3 regions of the Paraburkholderia sp. MM5384-R2 genome follow, and region 3 is predicted to be linked to each of the others. Evidence: riboswitches for the same ligand, from Rfam matches in the RefSeq annotation. Region 3 holds a riboswitch; each other region holds the start of a gene.
The links. A riboswitch is a leader RNA that binds a small molecule or an ion and turns the genes downstream of it on or off. The one in region 3 is predicted to bind cobalamin.
Positions count from the first base shown of each region.

Region 1: linked by a shared signal. The riboswitch ahead of HDG37_RS06860 (TonB-dependent receptor domain-containing protein) and the one ahead of cobW (cobalamin biosynthesis protein CobW) in region 3 are both predicted to bind cobalamin.
Region 2: linked by a shared signal. The riboswitch ahead of HDG37_RS32325 (CbtB-domain containing protein) and the one ahead of cobW (cobalamin biosynthesis protein CobW) in region 3 are both predicted to bind cobalamin.

Region 1 covers NZ_JACHDI010000003.1:151,638-155,469, reverse strand. The annotation lists gene HDG37_RS06860 (TonB-dependent receptor domain-containing protein) at 1-1,822, opposite strand, end outside; cobalamin riboswitch at 1,913-2,177, opposite strand; gene HDG37_RS06855 (ATPase) at 2,397-2,756, shown strand; gene HDG37_RS06850 (cell division protein ZapA) at 2,753-3,067, shown strand; RNA gene ssrS (6S RNA) at 3,134-3,315, shown strand; gene HDG37_RS06840 (EVE domain-containing protein) at 3,457-3,832, shown strand, end outside.
Region 2 covers NZ_JACHDI010000030.1:107-3,938, reverse strand. The annotation lists gene HDG37_RS32340 (ATPase domain-containing protein) at 1-1,020, opposite strand, end outside; gene HDG37_RS32335 (hypothetical protein) at 1,218-1,658, shown strand; gene HDG37_RS32330 (histidine phosphatase family protein) at 1,672-2,292, opposite strand; cobalamin riboswitch at 2,363-2,510, shown strand; gene HDG37_RS32325 (CbtB-domain containing protein) at 2,552-2,773, shown strand; gene HDG37_RS32320 (CbtA family protein) at 2,785-3,525, shown strand; partial or broken gene HDG37_RS38885 (hypothetical protein) at 3,662-3,832, opposite strand, start outside.
Region 3 covers NZ_JACHDI010000010.1:6,513-10,344, forward strand. The annotation lists gene cobN (cobaltochelatase subunit CobN) at 1-472, opposite strand, end outside; gene cobW (cobalamin biosynthesis protein CobW) at 487-1,578, opposite strand; cobalamin riboswitch at 1,780-2,058, opposite strand; cobalamin riboswitch at 2,139-2,399, shown strand; partial or broken gene cobA (uroporphyrinogen-III C-methyltransferase) at 2,594-3,331, shown strand; gene HDG37_RS40045 (cobalamin biosynthesis protein) at 3,407-3,832, shown strand, end outside.

The DNA of each region.
Region 1 (3,832 bases), on a different contig from region 3:
CCTTGTAGCGCGCCGACAGATTCACGATGCCATAACCGCCGAGGTTGCCCGTGCTATCGGTGCGCGGCCCGCTGACGATCCACTCGCCGCCCACCCGCCAGCCACCGATGCTGCGATTCACCGCGAACGACCCGAACCGACGCGCGCGCCGCACGAGGTCGGTACCGTTGTCGAGATCGACCGGGTTCTGCAGCGTCACCGTCGCGCGCACGTCGGTCTTGCCGACATGACCGCTCCACGATCCCTCGAGTCCCTGCACCTTCGCACGGCCGACGTTCTCCGCGAGGTAGATGCCGGGGATCGTCTGCACGTAGTCGATCAGATTCGTATAGCGCGTCTGGAATGCGTTCAGACGCATCACGCCGAGCGCATCGGTCGCGTACTGCAAACCGGCTTCGACCGAATGACTGCGCTCGGGCTGGATCGACGGGTTGCCGCTGATCGGATAGTACAGATCGTCGAAGCTCGGCGCGCGGAACGCATCCGAATAGCTTGCGGTTACCTTCCAGCGCGACGTGATGTCGAATCCGTAGCCGAGATAGTAACTGTTCGCCCCACCGAAATCGGAGTACTGGTCGCGTCGCACGTTGGCCTGAATCTGGTTGCGGCCGAAGCGCGCGCTGTAGCCCGCGAAGACCGAATCGACGTGACGGTCGGGCGCGGCGAACGTGTCGGAGTCGAGCGTCTGGTCGAGATGCTCGTAGCCGAGTTGCAGCTTCTGGTTCGCGGCGAGCGCGAAATCGTTCTGCCACGTGTACTGGCGATTGTCGGTATCGAAGCGGCCGTTGTAGATGCCATTGGTGTTCGACACGCTGCGGTCGTCGCCCTCGGCGAGCGTGAAGTGGGTGGTCCACCGGTCGGTCAGCTTGCCGTTCGCGAATACCGACACCTGGCGCACCTTGCTATAGAGATTGTTCAGATCGGTGGGCTCGCCGTACGCATTGTCGTAGCTGTTGTCGTTGTTCGACTGGAAGTAGCTGACGCCCGCGTCCCACCTGTCGGTGAACTTGTGACGCAGCGACGCGCTGATGCTCTCGTTCAGATTGCCGTTTGCGTTCGGATTCGCGTTCGGCGCCTCGAGCGGATTGAGCGACGAAAAGCCGTCGTCCTTCGTGCGCGCGAGCGAAATATTGAAAGTCGTGCGGCCGTCCTGATCGAGCGCGCCGTTCACGCCGGCCGTTTGCGTCTGCGTGCGATAGCTGCCGTAGCCGACCGAAAAATTGAAACGCGGCGGATGATCGCCGCCGTCTTTCGTGAACACCTGCACGACGCCGCCGATCGCGCCCGAGCCATACAACGCCGACACGTTGCCGTTCACCACTTCGACGTGATCGACCTGATCGAGCGGAATTTGTGCGAGTTGAGCTGAGCCGAGGCTCACCGAATCGACGCGCACGCCGTCGATCAGCAGCAGCGATTGCGTCGACGATGCGCCGCGCAGAAAGAGGCTCGTGGTCGAACCGGGGCCACCCGTGCGCGAGATTTGCGCGCCTGGCGCGAGTTGCAGCAGGCCGGGCAGATCGGTCGCGGTCGTGTCGGCGATGTCCTGCTGATCGAACTGCGTAGTCTGCGGGATCGCATCGCGCAACGCTTGCGGTCCGCGTTGCGCGGTCACGACGATCGGCGACAGCACGTTGCCCGGCGCATCGGTGGAGGCGGCATTGGCAGCGATTGCAGCGTTTGCGGCGGTAGCATCCGTGGCGGACGATGAAGACGAATACGGCGTCGCAGACACGGACGCAGGCTCGGCGCTTTGCGCATGCACGACGAGCGGCAGGCTCGCGAACGCGAGCAGCGTTGCGCGGGCGATGGGGGACAGCATGGGATGACATTCCTGTGGATAGCGTGCGCGGCCTGCTTCCCCGCGGGCCGACGCGTCACGAGGCGCCCCCTTGTTTAGCGTGTTCGCGGGGGGACGTCCCTCTTTTCTGGCCGGTATCCGGGCTACGACACATCGATCCGCCTTCCCACGCGTGACGCGCAGTGGCACACTCGCACGTTGAACTTCCAACCTTGCGACCAGGACCGACCTGCATGAGCACATCACATGCGGTCGCTTACCGTTGCGGGGGCAGCGCAGGTTCGCGCATCCGGTTTTGGCACCGCGCGCGCCCTGCTTCCCGTTTAACTGCGCGCGCCGAAAAGCGCGCGCGGGCACCAGAGTGCGGGAAGTTTAGGAGCGACCTCGCGGGGCGTCAAGAAAGGTCGACCGGAGCGCAATCGGTTCTGTTGAATGCAGGTTATTGTCGGATTGATTGCCGGTTTTTATCTTATGGTCGACGACGCGACACCCAACGAACGTGCACGAAGCGATGCTGTTACGTCTCGAAACGAGACAATTGTCGGAACCTGTAATATTCCGCGCTAAAATGCGATGTCTTTAGAGGACGCAGCACATGCTCACCGAACTCGAATCACTCTCCCAGAACATCGGCAAGCTGATTGCGATCAGCCAGCGCCACAACGAAGCGCGGCTCGCGCTCGAAGAGCAGCTCGCGCAAACGCGTGCCGAAGTGCAAGCCACGCATGCGGAACTCGCGCAATTGCGCGAAGAGCGCGACGCACTGCAGGCGGAACGCGACGCGCTGTCCGCCAAGATCGACGACGCTCAGGTGCGCCTGAATGCGATTCTCGAAAAATTGCCGCGCGCACGCGCGAGCAGCGAACCGGATAACCAGCTCGATCTGCTCGAGTCCGCCCAGCCCGGACACGAGGAAGCGGAAAGCGACGTGAGCCGACACGGAGAAAGCGCATGACCACCAAGCAGATCGAAGTATCGATTCTCGAAGTACCCTATCGTCTCGCCTGTTCGCCGGAAACGGAAGGCGCGCTGCTCGAGGCGGTCGCGCGCGTCGACGCCGAGATGAAGAAAATCCGCAGCGGCAGCAACGTGCGCGGCACCGATCGCATCGCGGTGATGGCTGCGCTGTCGCTGGCATCGGAACTGCTTAAGCTGCAAAGCAGCGTGCGACACGGAGAAGCATTTCCTGCTGAAGAAATCCGGCGTACAATGCAGCAAATGAACGAACAGCTAGGTACTGTGATCGAGCAGTACAGCTTGCAGTAAGCAGTAGTGGGCCGGTTTCGAATCGGTCACGTGTTGAACGGTTTGGGTTGTAGCTTCATCGGTTTAGCTTCCCTGCCTGGTTCGCCAAGGTCATACATTCCTTGAACCAATGCCATGTGCACGGTTGCGGAAATTTGTAGCACGGGTGTGCGCGTCACTCAGTCTGATGTACCCGAAGTGTTGCTAACTGCGACCAATTCTGAACCCTCGGTTCAGGATGCCGGCCTAGCGGCTAAGGCGGGGACCTTATCTGGAACGGCATCGGACTTCGGTTCGATGCCGTTTTTCTTTGGTCGTCGTTTTTTCGTTTGAGCGCCTTTTTCAGGGGCTTTTCCGTACGCGCCTGCTGTTGTAGCGCTTCGTTCAATCTCACACGCTCACTCCGATTCATGCGCTACTGGCTGATGAAGTCCGAACCGGACGAAGCAAGCATCGACGACCTCGCCAACGCTCCTCATCGCACCTTGCCGTGGACCGGCGTACGCAACTATCAGGCGCGCAACTTCATGCGCGACGTGATGCAGGTCGGCGACGGCGTGCTCTTCTATCATTCGAGCTGTCCGGAGCCCGGCATCGCGGGCATCGCGGAGGTCTCGTCGACCGCGTATCCGGACCCTACGCAGTTCGATAAAAAGAGTCCGTACTACGACGCGAAATCGTCGCTGGAAACGCCGCGCTGGATGCTCGTCGACGTCGTGTTCAAGAAGAAAATCGGGCTGATTCCGCTTGCCGCGCTGCGCGAGCATGCCGAATTGCAGGACATGC
Region 2 (3,832 bases), on a different contig from region 3:
ATCGATCTGGCGCAGCATCAGCAGACCGCTTTCGACGTGCGGCGCGAGATCCATGCCGAGCGTCGCGCAGCGTGTGAACAGCGTGCTGAGCGTTTCGTCGAATACGTAGCACGCGCAACGCTCGCCGCGTTCGAGTGCGGCAAGCAGGCACGACACGACGGTGGTGGTTTTGCCGACCCCCGACGGGCCGATGATCAGCGAATTGGTGCCGGGGACGAGGCCACCGCCGAGCAGCGCGTCGAGGCCGGGCGTGCCGGTGCTCATCGGGCTCGTGCCGAATTCGCTGTGATGCTCGGCGGCGACCAGGCGCGGATAGACGCGCAGACCGCCGGTGTTCAGCGTGAAGTCGTGATAGCCCTCGCGGAACTTGATGCCGCGCATCTTCGCGATGCGCAGACGGCGGCGATTGCCGCCGTAATCATGAGCGACGTTTTCGAGGCTGATCACGCCGTGCACGATGCTGTGAAGCTGAATGCCGGAGGTGCTGGCCGACGTGTCGTCGAGCAGCAGCACCGTGCATTCGCGCGTCGAGAAATGGTGCTTGAGCGCGAGAATCTGCCGACGGTAGCGCAATGGGTTCTCCGCCAGCAGACGTAGTTCGGACAGGCTGTCCAGGACGACGCGCGCCGGCTTCAGTTCGTCGACGTGCTCGATCACGTTGCGCACGCTTTCGCCGAGTTCGACCTCGGCCGGGTGCAGCACGGTCTGTTCGTATTGCGGTTCGAGCCCTTTTTCGGGCAGTTGCTCCAGTATCGCGAAACGGCTCAGATCCCAGCCATGGCTCGCGCCGATCGCGAGCAGTTCAGCACGGGTTTCGGACAGCGCGACATAAAGGCCGGTCTGCCCTTCGTGCAGGCCCTTGAGTAAGAATTGCAACGCGAGGGTGGTCTTACCCGTGCCTGGCACGCCCTCCACGAGGTACATGCGGTTCGGCGTAAGGCCACCGCCGAGGATGTCGTCGATGCCTTCGATGCCCGACGATATGCGGGCGGGGGTAGGGGCGGCGGTAGTGGTCGACATGATGGTTGAAATGACGTCGGCAGTGGCTTTGATCGAAACGGGCGCGATGTCGCGGCCGGTATGGCGCTACGCAATTTGTGTGCCGTCGTGCATTGCCTGCGTGCTCGGGCCTCGTGCGCATGGGCATGAAGCGTGCTGTTAAAGGTGGCTCCCTGCGAGTTTTTCTTCAGCAGCACTTGGGAAGCTTCACGCACACCATGAAAACCTATCGACTTTCCGCTATCGCGCTTACCGCGGCATCGCTCGTTGCGCTGCTGCCGGTCAGTGCATCCGCCGACGATAGCCCCACACCTTGCGGTGCGCTCAAACGGATCGTGGCCGCGGCGCCGGACGGCTTCGCCTCGCTGACACCCGACGACGGCAAAGGCGTTGCGCAACCTGATGGCGATGACGCGCAATGTTCGGCCGCGCATCGAAGTTTCCAGTGCACGTGGACGCCGCATCAGGCGGCGGGCTCGAACGCGGATGCATTGGAAGCGGTCGCGGCCGACGTCGCGTCGTGCCTGCCCGATGCAACGCACGATCAGAATTCGCCGGGACGTCAGCACTTTTATCTCGGCGCGAAGGATCGACGCACCGAAATCGCCCTGACGCCCGAGGGGTCCAACCGGTTGCGGCTCGTGGTGTCGGGCAGGTAAGCGGCGGTGCCGTTCAGGCGCTGGCGGCCGGCCACCACGACCAGCCGCGTCGCGAGTGGCGTAATTCGACGACCGACAGCGGCGCGATCTCGATGCGACAGAACACGGTTGGCGATGCGCCGAGGGCGTGCACGATTGCCGCTCGCAGCAGAGTCGTGTGGGTGATGGCGACGATGGTTCGACTGTGCGCAAAGGCCGCGAAGCTTGCTTCGTTGACGGCATTGCATGAACGCACGTCTGCCTGCTGCGCGTCGAGCCACTCTCCAACTCGCTGCACGAGTTGACCGAACGATTCGCCGCCGGGCGGCGCGGCGTCGGGCTCGCGTGTCCAGGCGGCGAGTTCGCGGGGCGTTGCGTCGGCAATGTCAGCGAGGCGCTGGCCGCGCCATTTGCCATAGTCGATATCCGCCAATGCGTCGACAGGCGTGGCGCTCAGACCGAGAGCGGCGGCCGTTTCGCGCGCGCTGGCGGCGGGGCTGGTGAACACGGCGCCGTCGGCGGGAAGCGCGAGACGCGGTCGCGCCGCTTCGGCTTCGGCGCGACCGCGCGCGTCGAGCGGATCGTCGGCAGGGAAGCGGCCCGCGCGCTGCGCGGCCGTTGCCGCGTGGCTCAGCAGTAATAGTCGCGTATCCATTCTTTGCGTTGGCGCTCCATTCGCACTTGCCTGCGAGGTTTCATCGGCGCGCGTTGCGAGGTAGCCCTCGCCGTCACGGAAGCCGCAGTTTAGCGCGTAGAATACTGACACTGCGAAGCACGGAAGCCGGTGAGAGCCCGGCGCGGTCGCGCCACTGTAATCGGCATTGCAATCCACAAGAGCCGAAAGCCAGACCTGAACTTCGCACCATTCCTCTGCAATCGACTTTCGGGGCGCGTCACCCCAGGAGATGTCCATCATGACCGAAGCTGTTCTTGATCGCGCCGCGCAACCGGCGGCCCAGCCCACTCCCATACCTTTGCGCGAACTGCTGCCGTGGGTCGTGTTCGGTGGGTTGCTGCTGTTGCTCGCGCTTTACTTCGTTGGTGCGGAACAGGGCGCGACGTCGCTCGTGCCCGGCATGTACGTGCATGAGTTCGTGCACGACGGCCGTCATCTGCTCGGCTTTCCCTGCCACTAACGGAGTTCGACATGGTAGGTAAATTGTTGGTGCGCGGGATGCTCGCGGGCATCGTCGCGGGCTTGCTCACGTTCGCGTTCGCGCGAATCGTCGGCGAACCACAGGTCGATCAGGCCATTTCATTCGAAGAAAAAGCGGCCGCCGCGCGCGGCGAGGCGCCCGAGCCCGAAATCGTGAGCCGTCAGACGCAGGCTGGCCTCGGCCTGCTGACTGGCGTGGTCACGTATGGCGCGGCATTTGGCGGCCTGTTCTCGCTGGTGTTTGCGTATGCGTATGGACGCGCGGGTACGTTGAGCGTGCGCGCGCTGTCCGCGTGGCTCGCGCTTGGCGCGTTCATCACGCTCGTGATCGTGCCGAATATCAAGTATCCGGCCAATCCGCCGTCGGTCGGTGATCCGGAGACGATCGGCACGCGCACGGGCCTGTTCTTTCTAATGATCGCGATTTCGCTCGCGACGATGGTGTTTTCGCTGAAGGTGCGGCGTCGCGCGGCGGCGAAGCTGGGTGCGTGGAATGGTTCGATCGTCGCGGGGCTCTTGTTCGTCGTGGTCATCGCGGCCGTGCAACTGTCGATGCCGGTCATCAATGAAGTGCCGGCCGCGTTCCCGGCTGTGCTGCTGTGGAAGTTCCGCGTCGCGGCGATCGGCATGCAGGTGGTCATGTGGACGACGATCGGGCTGCTGTTCGGCGCGATGGTCGAGCGCAGCGCTTTTATGCGTACGAATGCGCGGGTGACGATGAAGTCCGCCTGATTGTGACGGTGACGCGTGGCCGCGCAAGCGGCCATGCTTCGCGCGCAACGCGCGAGAATGGTTTTGGATCAAGCACTTGCCGCGGTTGTGGAGCGGTTATCCACAGCCTTGCAAACATTTTCTGTGGAAAAGCTGCTTAACGGCTTTTCGCAACTCCACTCATCTCTCCCTTTCGCCGCGGCGCTCCGGAGAATTCAATTGGAAGCCTAACTAATTCAGGTTGCACGCGGCGCTGCTCAATTTTTAAGCTCTTCAACTTTTTAAAATAAATTGTGAGACGGGTATTGACGTGTTGTCGACCGCTCTC
Region 3 (3,832 bases):
CGCAGCGCAAAAACGCCTCGGCGTTCTGCGGACCGCCCTCGCGCAGATAGCGCCACAGCTGCTGACACAACTCGGCGCTCGCGGTGCTGCGCGCGAGCAGGTTCGGGTCTTCCTGCAGATCGCCGGAAAACATCGCGAGTGTTTGCTGTTTGCGCTGCGCGAGCGCGACCACCTGCTCGATGCCGTACGGCCAATACGTTTCGCCGCCGAGATGATCGACGACGACCACGCGCGCTTGCTGCAACACGTCGTCCAGATAGAAATCGACCGAGGCAGGCTGACGCAGATACGTGACGTTCGCGAGCCGCACGCTCGGAAAGCCGTCGCCGAGACGCGGCACCACGCTCGCGAGCAGCGACAGCGTGGTGTCGGCGGAACTGAGCACGACGATCTCGGCGGGCTGCTGATCGATGCGGATCACGCCCTGCGTATCGTCGACGAAGCCGCCCGGCGTCGTGCGCAGCAGATGCATGCTGGTGCGCCCGTTTATGCCGTCGCGTTCGACGTCGCGCCGAGCGCCGCGTCGAACGCCTGTTGCAGCGCGTGCTGGTCGAGGTCTGCGCCGATCAGCACGAAACGGCTCAACGCGCCGTCGCCATTTTCACCCGCTTGCCAGCGCCGGTCGAAGTAGCTGTCGAAGCGCCGGCCCACGCCCTGGATCACGAGACGCATCGCCGCGCCCTGCAGTGCCGCGAAGCCTTTGACACGGTAAATCGTGTGGGTTTCGACGAGCGCCTGCAAGGCGGCGAGCGCCGCGTCGCGCGACGGTACCGAGGCCTGCACGACGACCGAATCGAATTCATCGTGGTGATGATCGGGGTCGTCGGCGGAACCGTGGTGGTCATGACGCAGGTGGATCGTCTCTTCCGACGCCGCTTCGAGGCCCAGCAGCGTATGCAGGTCGAGCCGCCCCTGCTGCGCGCGCACGATCTTCACCTGCGGCGGAATCTCCGCGCGGATCGCGGCTTCGACCTCATGCTGCCGCGCGTCGTCGATCAGATCGGTCTTGTTCAGAATCACCAGATCGGCCGCCGACAACTGGTCTTCGAACAGCTCATGCAGCGGCGACTCGTGATCGAGATTCGGATCGGCCTTGCGCTGCGCATCGACGGCGAGCGGGTTATCGGCGAACTGGCCGCTCGCGGCGGCCGGGCCGTCCACCACCGTCACCACCGCGTCGACCGTGAAGCCATTGCGGATCTGCGGCCAGTTGAACGCCTGCACGAGCGGCTTCGGCAACGCGAGCCCCGACGTTTCGATCAGCACGTGATCGAGTTCATCGCGGCGCTCCGCGAGCTTTTCCATCACCGGGAAAAATTCTTCCTGCACGGTGCAGCACAAACAACCGTTCGCGAGTTCATACAATTGCCCTTCGGTCTCGACGCCGCTTTCATCGCAACCGATGCCGCAGCCCTTGAGGATTTCGCCGTCGATGCCGAGCTCGCCGAACTCGTTGACGATCACCGCGATGCGCTTGCCGCCCGCATGCTGAAGAATGTGCCGCAGCAGCGTGGTTTTGCCGCTGCCGAGAAAGCCCGTGACGATCGTGACGGGGATCTTGCGCAATTGAGTTTGCATCGTGAGGTCCATCCCTTGGTGTTGATCGGTATGCCGGAAAGTCCGCGCGTGGGTCCGCGTCGGCTGGCGAATGGAGCGAATGAAGCACGCGCAGCAGTACCAGCGATCACCAGACACGGGGACGAACGACGGCATGGCCGCGACAACGGAAATACAGAAAGCGGAACTGAGGTCATGAACGCGCCGCCGCCTCCCCGCGGCGGTCGTTCTGTTTCGTTGGGCCGGTATCCGGGCTGGCGAAAGCGCCGCTTCCCCTTCCCGGCCGAGTGGTTTCTCGTCCAGTGGTGAAATGTCCACGCGAGCTTGCGCGAGGACATCGAAGCCGGCACTGCGGTGCCCGGCTATCAAGCCGGAACCGCTTTTCGCTTACCGTTGCGGGGACAGCACAGGTTAGCCGCTCCAGAGCAGGTGGCTCCCTGTTTCCCGTTTAACTGCATGCGCACGAGCGCGCACGCGGGCACCCAAAGTGCGTGCGAGTGTAGGCCCGCGGCCTTGCGCAGTCAAGCAACGCAGCGAGCCGGAAAGCGCCGCCGAGGCTTATCCGGCAAGGCGCCATGTGCTATCGTATGCGCGCGTTTGGTGCCCGCACATGCGCTCGCGTGTGCAGTTAAACGGGAAACAGGCAGCGCCTCGCGCGTTCAACCTGTGCTGTCCCCGCAACGGTAAGCGACCTGCGGCGCGCGATTCGATTCGCCTTCGATTCCGACGTGCCGCGCATGCGTTTTTTGATGCCACTGTCCCGCGAATCCACAAACCGGGACGGGAAGGCGAAGCGCATGAGGCCGCCAGCCCGGATACCGGCCAGACGCGGAGGCGGTGCCGCATTGCATCCGTGCATCACGTGGCGCCGCCGGCCGCCGGAATCCGCGGGGAACGGATGTGAAGGCGTAGCAGCGCGGCATCGCGCGTGCCCGGATTCGCAGTTCCGCATGACCTCTATATTCATCGCCGCGCGCGCTGTCGCACGCCGCTTCTGTTCTTCCATCACCGCATGGCGCGCGCCATGCACGCCGCGATGACGCGCGCCTGGCTGATCGGCGCCGGTCCCGGCGACGTCGAACTGATCACGCTGAAGGCCACCCGTGCGCTCGCGCAGGCCGATGTCGTGCTCGTCGACGATCTGGTGAATCCCGACGTGCTGCAGTTCGCGCGCACCGACGCGCAAGTCGTGTACGTCGGCAAGCGCGGCGGCCATCCGTCGACGCCGCAAGCCGACATCGTCGCGCAAATGCTCGGGCATCTGCGCGCGGGGCGCAGCGTCGCGCGGCTCAAGGGCGGCGATCCGTTCGTGTTCGGCCGCGGCGGCGAAGAGTTGCAGGCGCTGCAGGCCGCGGGTATCGAAGTCGACGTGATCAACGGCATCACGGCCGGCATCGCGGCGCCCGCGGCGCTCGGTATCGCGGTCACGCATCGTGATCACGCGCAGGGCGTCGTGTTCGTCACCGGCCACGGCGCCGGCAGTGGCGAGCCGGACTGGGCCGCGCTCGCCGCGACGCGCATGACGCTGGTGATCTACATGGGCATGCACCGGCTCGGCGAGATCGCCCGCGCATTGCTCGCGGCCGGCATGTCCGCCGACACGCCGTGCGCGGCGATCGAGTCGGCGACGCGGCCTGAGCAGCGTCATGTGCTCGCGCCGCTTCGCGAGTTCGCCGAGGCGGTGGCGCGCGCGGGGCTCGGCTCGCCGGCGATCGTCGTGATCGGCGGTGTGGCGTCGCTCGCACTGGCGCGTGATGCGGCCAAACGCGACGCCGGCGTTGCTCACGAACTGGCAGCGAGCGCGACACGACACGGACTCGGACGCGCGATCAAAACGCTGAGCGTCGGCATCGGTTGCCGCTTGCACAGCGAAGCCGCTGAGATCGAAGCCGCCGTCCGCACAGCGCTCGGATCGAATACCTTCGAGCAGATCCGCGCGATCGCGACGATCGACACCAAAGCCAACGAAGCCGGTCTGCTCGAATTCTGCTCACGTCATCAGCTGCCGCTGCAACTGTTCAGCCGCGAGCAGATCGCCGCGGTACCGGTCGCGTCGCCGTCGGCGGCGGCACACGCGCAGCTCGGCGTCGATGGTGTGTGCGAGCCGTGCGCGCTGCTGGCGGCAACGGCGCCGGACTCCACCACAACCGCGCAAAACGCGCGTCTGATCGTACGCAAGACCGCGCACGCTGGCATCACGGTGGCAATCGCAGCGGCGAACAATGCTGCCCTTAGCGACGCGCCCCCATCCCATCCCGCCCCTCAAAACCAGGAC